DNA from 2 places in the Eggerthella timonensis genome. Region 1 is predicted to be linked to the other one. Evidence: predicted binding sites of a transcription regulator. Region 1 holds the regulator's gene; the other holds the start of a gene.
The links. Region 1 encodes HrcA, which represses chaperone genes, less so after heat shock. Its sites were predicted from a motif close to TNTTAGCANNCNNNNNNNNNGNNTGCTAANA; they were not measured.
Positions count from the first base shown of each region.

Region 2: a site for HrcA is predicted at 1,679-1,709, ahead of htpG (molecular chaperone HtpG). Genes of this name have one in related genera too.

Region 1 is NZ_FXXA01000002.1:2,555,484-2,559,352, reverse strand. It holds gene hemW (radical SAM family heme chaperone HemW) at 1-352, shown strand, start outside; gene hrcA (heat-inducible transcriptional repressor HrcA) at 841-1,854, shown strand; gene dnaJ (molecular chaperone DnaJ) at 1,913-3,052, shown strand; gene C1A15_RS10685 (RsmE family RNA methyltransferase) at 3,063-3,860, shown strand; gene C1A15_RS10680 (MiaB/RimO family radical SAM methylthiotransferase) at 3,857-3,869, shown strand, end outside.
Region 2 is NZ_FXXA01000002.1:830,910-834,778, reverse strand. It holds gene htpG (molecular chaperone HtpG) at 1-1,638, opposite strand, end outside; gene cgr1 (cytochrome c-type protein Cgr1) at 2,112-2,723, opposite strand; gene C1A15_RS03460 (molybdopterin-containing oxidoreductase family protein) at 2,733-3,869, opposite strand, start outside.

The DNA.
Region 1 (3,869 bases):
CAACATCGCGTACTGGACGGGCGTGCCCTACCTGGGGCTCGGCCGCTCGGCCGCCACGATGACGCAGAACGCCGAGCGCCGCATGCGGGTGAAGGACGGCGCGGTCACCGACGACCTCGATCCGCGCCAGATGGCCGCCGAGGACCTCATGCTGGGCATGCGCATGACCGACGGCGTGTCCGACGAGCGCGTCGCGCGGGCCGCCGAGCTGCTTCCCGAAGCGCCCGCGACCTTGGCCGCCCTCGAGGAGCGCGGCCTCGTCGAGCATGCGAAAGGCCGCTGGCGCCCCACCGAGCGAGGTTGGCTCTGCGGCAACGAGCTGTACGGCGAGCTGTTCGACCTGGCGCCCTAGGCCAGGCCCTTCGCGCTCCCGCCTTCTCCGTGCATGCATTGAGGGAACGGCAGCGCGAGAATCGCCCGGAAGCAAGCAATTTTTGCGTTTTGCGCGTTTTAAGCTTGCATGCGGGCGGTTTTTGCCCGAAGCTCGCGCTGCGTTATGCACATAAGCCCTGATCGCATAGGTGGCGTACGGCGATTGCCCTGAAAAGCGCGCTTCCGATGCGCGCAAAACGCAAAAACTGCTTGAAACGCGCCGATTCGCGTGTCGCGAATAGCCCGGGAGCCTGCAGGGCTTCCGGGCGGCACGCGATCGTGGGTGCCGCGCGCGCGACTGGCACGCGCGTCCCATGTGCAGTAACCGTCGAGTTTCTCCACAATTTGCGACTGTCGTTAGCACTCTCGGCTTTCGGCTGCTAATATGATGCGTTACTATGGTTCGGGTTCGGGTTCGGGGAACGCGGACCGGCAAGAGACCGGTAAGAGAGAGGTAGGTGGAGGAGCGTGCTTTCGGATCGAAGGCAACGGGTGCTGAGCGCCCTCATCGAAGAGTACGTCGCGCGCGCTCTGCCCGTGGGGTCGCGCACGTTGACGGAGCGCTATCAGCTGGGCGTGAGCCCGGCCACGGTGCGCAACGAGCTGTCCGTTCTCGAGGACGGCGGCTACATCACGCAGCCGCACACGTCTGCCGGGCGCATCCCGACCGATTTCGGCTACCGCGCGTTCGTCGACAACCTGCTCGCCTCCGACCTCGCCGGCGACGACGACCGCTACCGGCCCGTCGTCGACCAGCTGCGCCGCAGCGCGAGCGAGCTCGATGCGCTGCTCGAGCAGACGTCGTCGGCGCTCACCCGCCTCACCGACTGCCTGTCCATCGTGCTGGCGCCGTCGGTGCTGAACCTGCACATCAAGCAGCTCTCGCTCATCTCGCTGTCCCCGCAGTGCGCCCTCGTGGTGCTCGTCACCGAGGACGGCCAGGTGTTCAACCGCCAGATGGAGTTCGCCGAAGAGGTGTCCCCCGACGACTTGGCCCGCGTTCAGCGCTTCCTCTCCGAGGTCATGGGCGGCAAGTCCCTGCAGGAGATCGAGGACGGCCTGGGCGAGGGCATGGTCGAGGCGTTCCGCGACCCGCTCGTGCGCATGGCCCTCGACGAGGTGCTGTCGTGCCTGCAGGAAGGCGACGCGTCGCGCACCCATCGCCTGGGCGTCAGCTCGCTTCTGACGAAGCCCGAGTTCAGCCAGTCCCAGGCGCTGCTGCCCGTCATGCAGGTGCTCGAGGACGACACCGTGCTGCTGCAGATCCTCGACGACGCCGCCCGGCGAAGCGCGGGCGTTCCCAGCGTGCGCATCGGGCGCGAGAACGACGCGGCCGCGCTGGCGGGCGTGTCGGTGGTGGCCAGCCGTTACGGGCGCGGCGCATCGGCGGGCGTCGTGGCCGTGGTGGGGCCCACGCGCATGGACTATTCCAAGGTGATCCAGGCGGTGCGCATAGCGAGCGCGGCGCTGGAGGACGTATAAACGACATGTGGCGGCGGCGCGGGACGCGCCGTCCTCGAGGAAAGGTTTCGAAAGCAAGATGGCGAAGGATCTGTACGAAGTTCTGGGCGTGTCCCGCGAGGCAACCGAAGACGAGATCAAGAAGGCGTTCCGTCGGCGCGCGCGCGAGCTTCATCCGGACGTGAACAAGGCGCCCGATGCCGAAGACCAGTTCAAAGAGCTGAACGAGGCCTACGACGTGCTGTCCGACGCGCAGAAGCGCGCCCAATACGACCGCTTCGGCACCATTCCGGGCGCGGCCGGCGGCGGCAGCCCCTACGGGGGCGGCGGCTACGTCGACTTCGAGGACCTCTTCGGCGGCGGCTTCGGCATGGGCGACATCTTCAGCTCCTTCTTCGGCGGGCAGGCGACCGGCCGCACGCCGATGCGCAAGGAGGGCCGCGACATGGGCGTGGGCCTGCGCCTGACGCTCGAGGAAGTGGCCGCCGGCGCGAAGAAGGAGATCGTCTACGACCGTCTCGCCCCGTGCCCCGACTGCGAGGGCTCGGGCCTCGGCCCCGACGGTCGCGAGGTCACCTGCCCCGACTGCCACGGGCAGGGCCGCGTGGTCACCATCCAGCACACGTTCCTCGGAGACATGCAGACGGCCACCACGTGCAAGACCTGCGGCGGCACGGGCCACACCATCGAGAACCCGTGTCCCGAGTGCGAGGGCCAGGGCCGCGTGCCCGACCGCCAGCGCGTCACCGTGGAGGTGCCCGTGGGCATCCGCGACGCGCAGCAGCTGCGCCTGTCCGGCTTCGGCGAGGCCGGCATGCACGGCGCGCGCCCGGGCGACCTCATCGTCACGTGCCGCATCCAGCCGCATGAGTTCTTCGAGCGCGACGGCGACAACCTGCACGCGCGGGCGAACGTGTCCATCGTGCAGGCCACCCTCGGAGCCGAGATCGAGATCGACGGCATCTTCGAGGGCGAGAAGGTGCAGGTGCGCATCCCCGAAGGCTGCCAGAACGAGCAGGTGGTGCGCGTGAAGGGCTTCGGCATGCCGAAGTTCCGCAGCGAGTCGCGCGGCGACATGTTCGTGCACGTGAACGTGGTGGTGCCCAAGAAGGTGACGAAGAAGCAGCGCGAGCTGCTGGAGCAGCTGGCCGAGGAGCTGGGCGAGAACGTCGCCGACGAGCGCACCCCGCTCCAGAAGCTCCGCGACGCGTTCAACTAGCGGACCCGCGATGTCCCTGCAGCATTTCTACCTGCGCGACCAGGTGCTGGCCGACGAGGAGGCCGCGGCGTTCCCGCTGCGCCTCGAGGCCGACGACGCGAAGCACGCCCGGGTGCTCAGGCTGGCGCCGGGCGAGCGCATCGCGGTGGTGGACGCGGCGCAGGACTACTTCGCTTGCGAGATCGTCGCGTTCGACGAGGCGCTGCCGGTCGTGCGCATCGCGCAGCGCTTCGAGCGCGCAGACGCGGGTCCGTCGGTGACGCTCGTGCAAGGCCTGGCCAAGGGCGACAAGATGGAGACGGTGATCCGCCACGCCACCGAGCTGGGCGTGTCCGCCTTCGCGCCCCTGGCATGCGAGCGCTCCATCGTGCGGCTCGACGCCCGCAAGGGCGCGGCGAAGGCCGAGCGCTGGCGCGCCATCGCGAAGAGCGCGGCCATGCAGTCGGGGCAGCCGGCCGTGCCCGAGGTGCGGGAGCCGGCGGGCCTGGGGGAGACGTGCGCGCTGCTGGAGACGGCCGCGGCGGTGCTCGTGTGCTGGGAGGAGGCTCCCAGCGCGTCGCGGCTCGACGTCGCGCTCGACCGTGCGCTCGGCGGCGGCCCGGCGGCGCAGGGCGCTCGCGTGGTCGTGGTGGTGGGGCCCGAGGGCGGCCTGACCGAGCGCGAGGTGGAGGCGCTTTCGGCCTGCAACCCCCGCTCCTCGCTCGTGTCGCTCGGCCCGTCCATCCTGCGCACGGAGACCGCCGGCATCGTGGCGCCCGCGCTCGTGCTGTACGAGCTGGAGCGTCGCGCGAGGGCGGGCGCGCGATGAACTTCGCCG
Region 2 (3,869 bases), 1.7 Mb from region 1:
GGCCACCTTCGTCACCGAGTCGCCCAGCGCATCCTTCATGGCGGCGAACAGGGCCTCGTTGTCCTTCGTCGTCTCCTCGGCTTCCTTCTTTTCCTCCTCGGAGGCCAGATCGAGGTCGCCCGACGCCACGTTCTTCAGCTCCAGCGGCTCCGGCGCCTCCTCACCCTCGGACGCGGGCGCGCCGTACGTCATCATCGCCTGGAAGCAGAACTCATCGACGTCCTTCGTGCACAGCAGCACGTCATAGCCCTTCCCTAACACCGTCTTCACGATGGGCATCTTGCCCAGGCGCTCGATGCTCTCGCCCGCCGCGTAGTAGATGGCCTTCTGGTCGGCAGGGGCGGCGGCCAAGTACTCGTCCAGCGTGACCAGCTTCTCCTGCTTTGCCGAGTAGAACAGCAACAAGTCGGCCAGCTGGTCCTTCAGCGAGCCGTAGCTGTTGTAGATGCCGAACTCCAGGCCGCGGCCGAAGTTCTCGAAGAACTTCTCGTACTCCTCGCGGTCGTTGTCGCGCATCTTCTTCAACTCGGACGTGATCTTCTTCTCGATCTTCTTCGCGATGGCGCGCAGCTGGCTGTTGTGCTGCAGCGTCTCGCGGCTGATGTTCAGCTGCAGGTCCTGGCTGTCCACCACGCCGCGCACGAAGTTGAAGTGGTCGGGCAGCAGCTCCTCGCACTTCTCCATGATCAGCACGTTGGAGCTGTACAGCGCGAGGCCCTTCTTGAAGTCCTTGCTGTACAGATCGTACGGAGCGCGGCCGGGGATGAACAGCAGCGCGTCGTAGCTGAGCGCGCCCTCGGCGTGGATGCTGAACGTGCGCGCCGGGTCGGTGAAGTCGTGGAAGTCGGTCTTGTAGAACTCGTGGTACTCCTCGTCGGTGACTTCCGACTTGCTGCGCTTCCAGATGGGGATCATCGAGTTGATGGTGTCGATCTCAGTGTAGTCCTCGTATTCCGGCTGGTAGTCGTCGCCGGCGTCCTCGGGCTTCGGCTTCTGGCGCGTCTTCGACACTTCCATCTGCACGGGGTAACGCACGTAGTTGCTGTAGCGCTTGATGAGGTTCTTCAGGCTGAACTCGCTGAGGAACGTGTCGTAGCTATCCTCGTCGGTGTTGTCCTTGATGGTGAGGATGATGTCGGTGCCGTGGCCCTCGCGCGTGGCCTCCTCGATGGTGTAACCCTCGACGCCGTCGCTCTCCCAGGCCCAGGCCTCGTCGCTGCCGTACGCCTTCGACACGACGCGCACCTTGGACGCCACCATGAAGGCGGAGTAGAAGCCCACGCCGAACTGGCCGATGATGTCCACGTCGTCGCCCTGCACGTCGGCGTTGTCCGTCTTGAACTCCATGCTGTCGGAGTGCGCGATGGTGCCCAGGTTGCGGTCGAGTTCGTCCTTCGTCATGCCGATGCCGTTGTCGCTGACCGTGATCGTGCGCGCGTCCTTGTCGAACGCAACGCGGATGCCCAGCTCGTCCTTGCCTAGCTGGATGTCCTTGTCGGTGAGGCTGCGGAAGTACAGCTTGTCGACCGCGTCCGACGCGTTCGAGATGAGCTCGCGCAGGAAGATCTCGCGGTTCGTGTAGATGGAGTTGATCATGAGGTCGAGCAGCTTCTTGCTCTCGGTTTTGAACTTGCGCATAGTTGGCGTCGCTCTCCTTTTCGTACGTGCCGGACTGCATCTTTAGCAGTCTCGGGCTTCGAGTGCTAACACGTGATTTTAGTGCGGCACGCGGAGATGTCAAGCGGAAGACGCCCCGATTGCAGAACAGCTGCACAGGAGAGGCAGAACGCCTCCTGCGCTCCCCGTCGTGCAGACAGCCGGAAGCGCAGCTTCGACTGGCTATGTGCGGGAAAATCGGGGTTTTGGCAATTCGCCCTCGTCTCGAACGCCATCGACAGCGCGCCGACGACGCGCATCGCCAGAAAACCCCAGGTCGCGATTTTCCGAACGCACCAAACAATCGAGCAGGATTGCCAAAACCCCGATTTTTCCGCACATCAGACAGACGACTCCTGCGCACGCGAGACAACGGCCGGAAAGCCCTCGAGCGGCCGCCCAAAAGGACGGCCGCTCGATCAGAAGGGAGGGATGGCTCCGCTCAGCGCGCGGCGCTACCCGGTGGGCAGGTCGGTGCTTTCCTTCGCGGTCAGCCAACCGGCAGGGGTTTCGGCGTCGGCGTGGCATTGGGTGCAGTAGTTCACCGACGCGCGGTGGGCCTTGTGGCACGAGTCGCACGTGATGTCGCCGTGGTAGGCCAGGTGCGGGTTGCGGGTCATGCCAGCGGTCGCGTTCGCCAGGTCGTCGCGCGTGAGGTTGTGGCACGACTCGTTCAGGCAGAACTCATCCGACGCAACGCCGCGCGCCGCTCCCAAGTCCGCGAGCGTGGCCTCCTGCAACGGCACGCCGTAACCGCCCGTTACCCAGGACGCGCCCTCGGCCATCTGCTCGCCCAGCGTGGGAACATGGCAGTCAAGGCACGTCTTGCCCGAGGCCTTGTGCGCCACCGCCAGCATGCTGGACGTGTCGGCCACCTCGTTGCCCCACTTGTCCACGCCCGCCTCGCCCAACGGCTGATCGTAGGTTTCGACGTAGGGATCCATCGGCGTGTGGCAGATGGCCGCGCAAAAGCTGGGCTGCTCGTGCCACACCCAGAACCCCATGCCCGCCACCACAAACACGAGCGCGACCGTACCGACGACGATGGGCCACTTCTTCGGCTTCATGGCAACCACCTACGCTCGCTCGACTTGACACAGGCCCGACTTGAACGGCGGGTAGCCCGTCACGTGGTCGAACTCGCGCTCGGTCAGCTTGTTCACGTTCGCCTTCTCCCAGCCGTGGAAGATGTCCACCACGCCCGGCAGCACGAGGTTCGTCACCTCAAGCTTCACCTCGATCTCGCCGAGGTGGTTGAACACGCGCACCTGATCGCCGTCTTCCAGACCGCGCTCAGCCGCCGTCTTCGGATGCAGGCGCACGATGGGATCGGGCATGAACTGGTTGAGCCAGGGGCAGTCGCGCAGCTTCGAGTGCGAGTACATGGGCACGCGCGAGCCCGTGTTCAGAATGAGCGGGTAGTCCTTCGCGCGGTCGGGCGTGCTGATGGGGCTGCTCACCGGTTCGTTGTACAGCGGAAGGCCCTCCAGCCCGCATTCCTTCATCACTTCGGACACCAGCTCAATCTTGCCGCTGGGCGTGTTGAAGCCGGGCTGGCCGTCCTTGCGGATCTTGCCCGTCTCGTACTTCTTCGGCTCGTAGGGGGCGCCGCCCGGCACCGCGTAGCCGTCGGGGTTGTCGCGCAGGTCCTGCATGGTCACCTCGAGGCCCGACGTGCGCAGCACCTCCGCCAGCGCCTCTTCCACGCTGCCGTCGAAACATTCCTCCGCATAGCCCAGGCGGCTGCCCAGTTCCATGGCCACCTGCCAGTCCTCGCGCGCCTCGCCGCGCGGCGTGATCACCGGTTCGCGCAGGTAGATCTTCCGACCGAACACCGCGAAGGGGGCCATGCGCTCGAAGCACATCGCAGCGGGCAGGATGATGTCCACGTAGTCGTGCGTCCAGGGACGGATGTAGTAGTCGGCCGCGCAGGCGAAATCGAGCTTGCCGATGGCCTCCTGGTAGAGGTGGCTTTGCGGCCACATCATGGCGTTGCCACCGAACATCACCATGGCCTTGATCTTGCCTTCGTCCACGTATTCGGGGAAGCGGTTCGTCTGCATCTGCTTCACGAACTTCGTCCACACGGGGAAGTCCTGCAAATCGTACCGCTTCGAGGCCAGGTCGGCATCGTAGATGTCCTCGCGGTTGAAACCGGCCGTGCTGGCGAACAGGTCGAACGGCAGGCCCGGATTGATCTCCAGGCCGCCGGC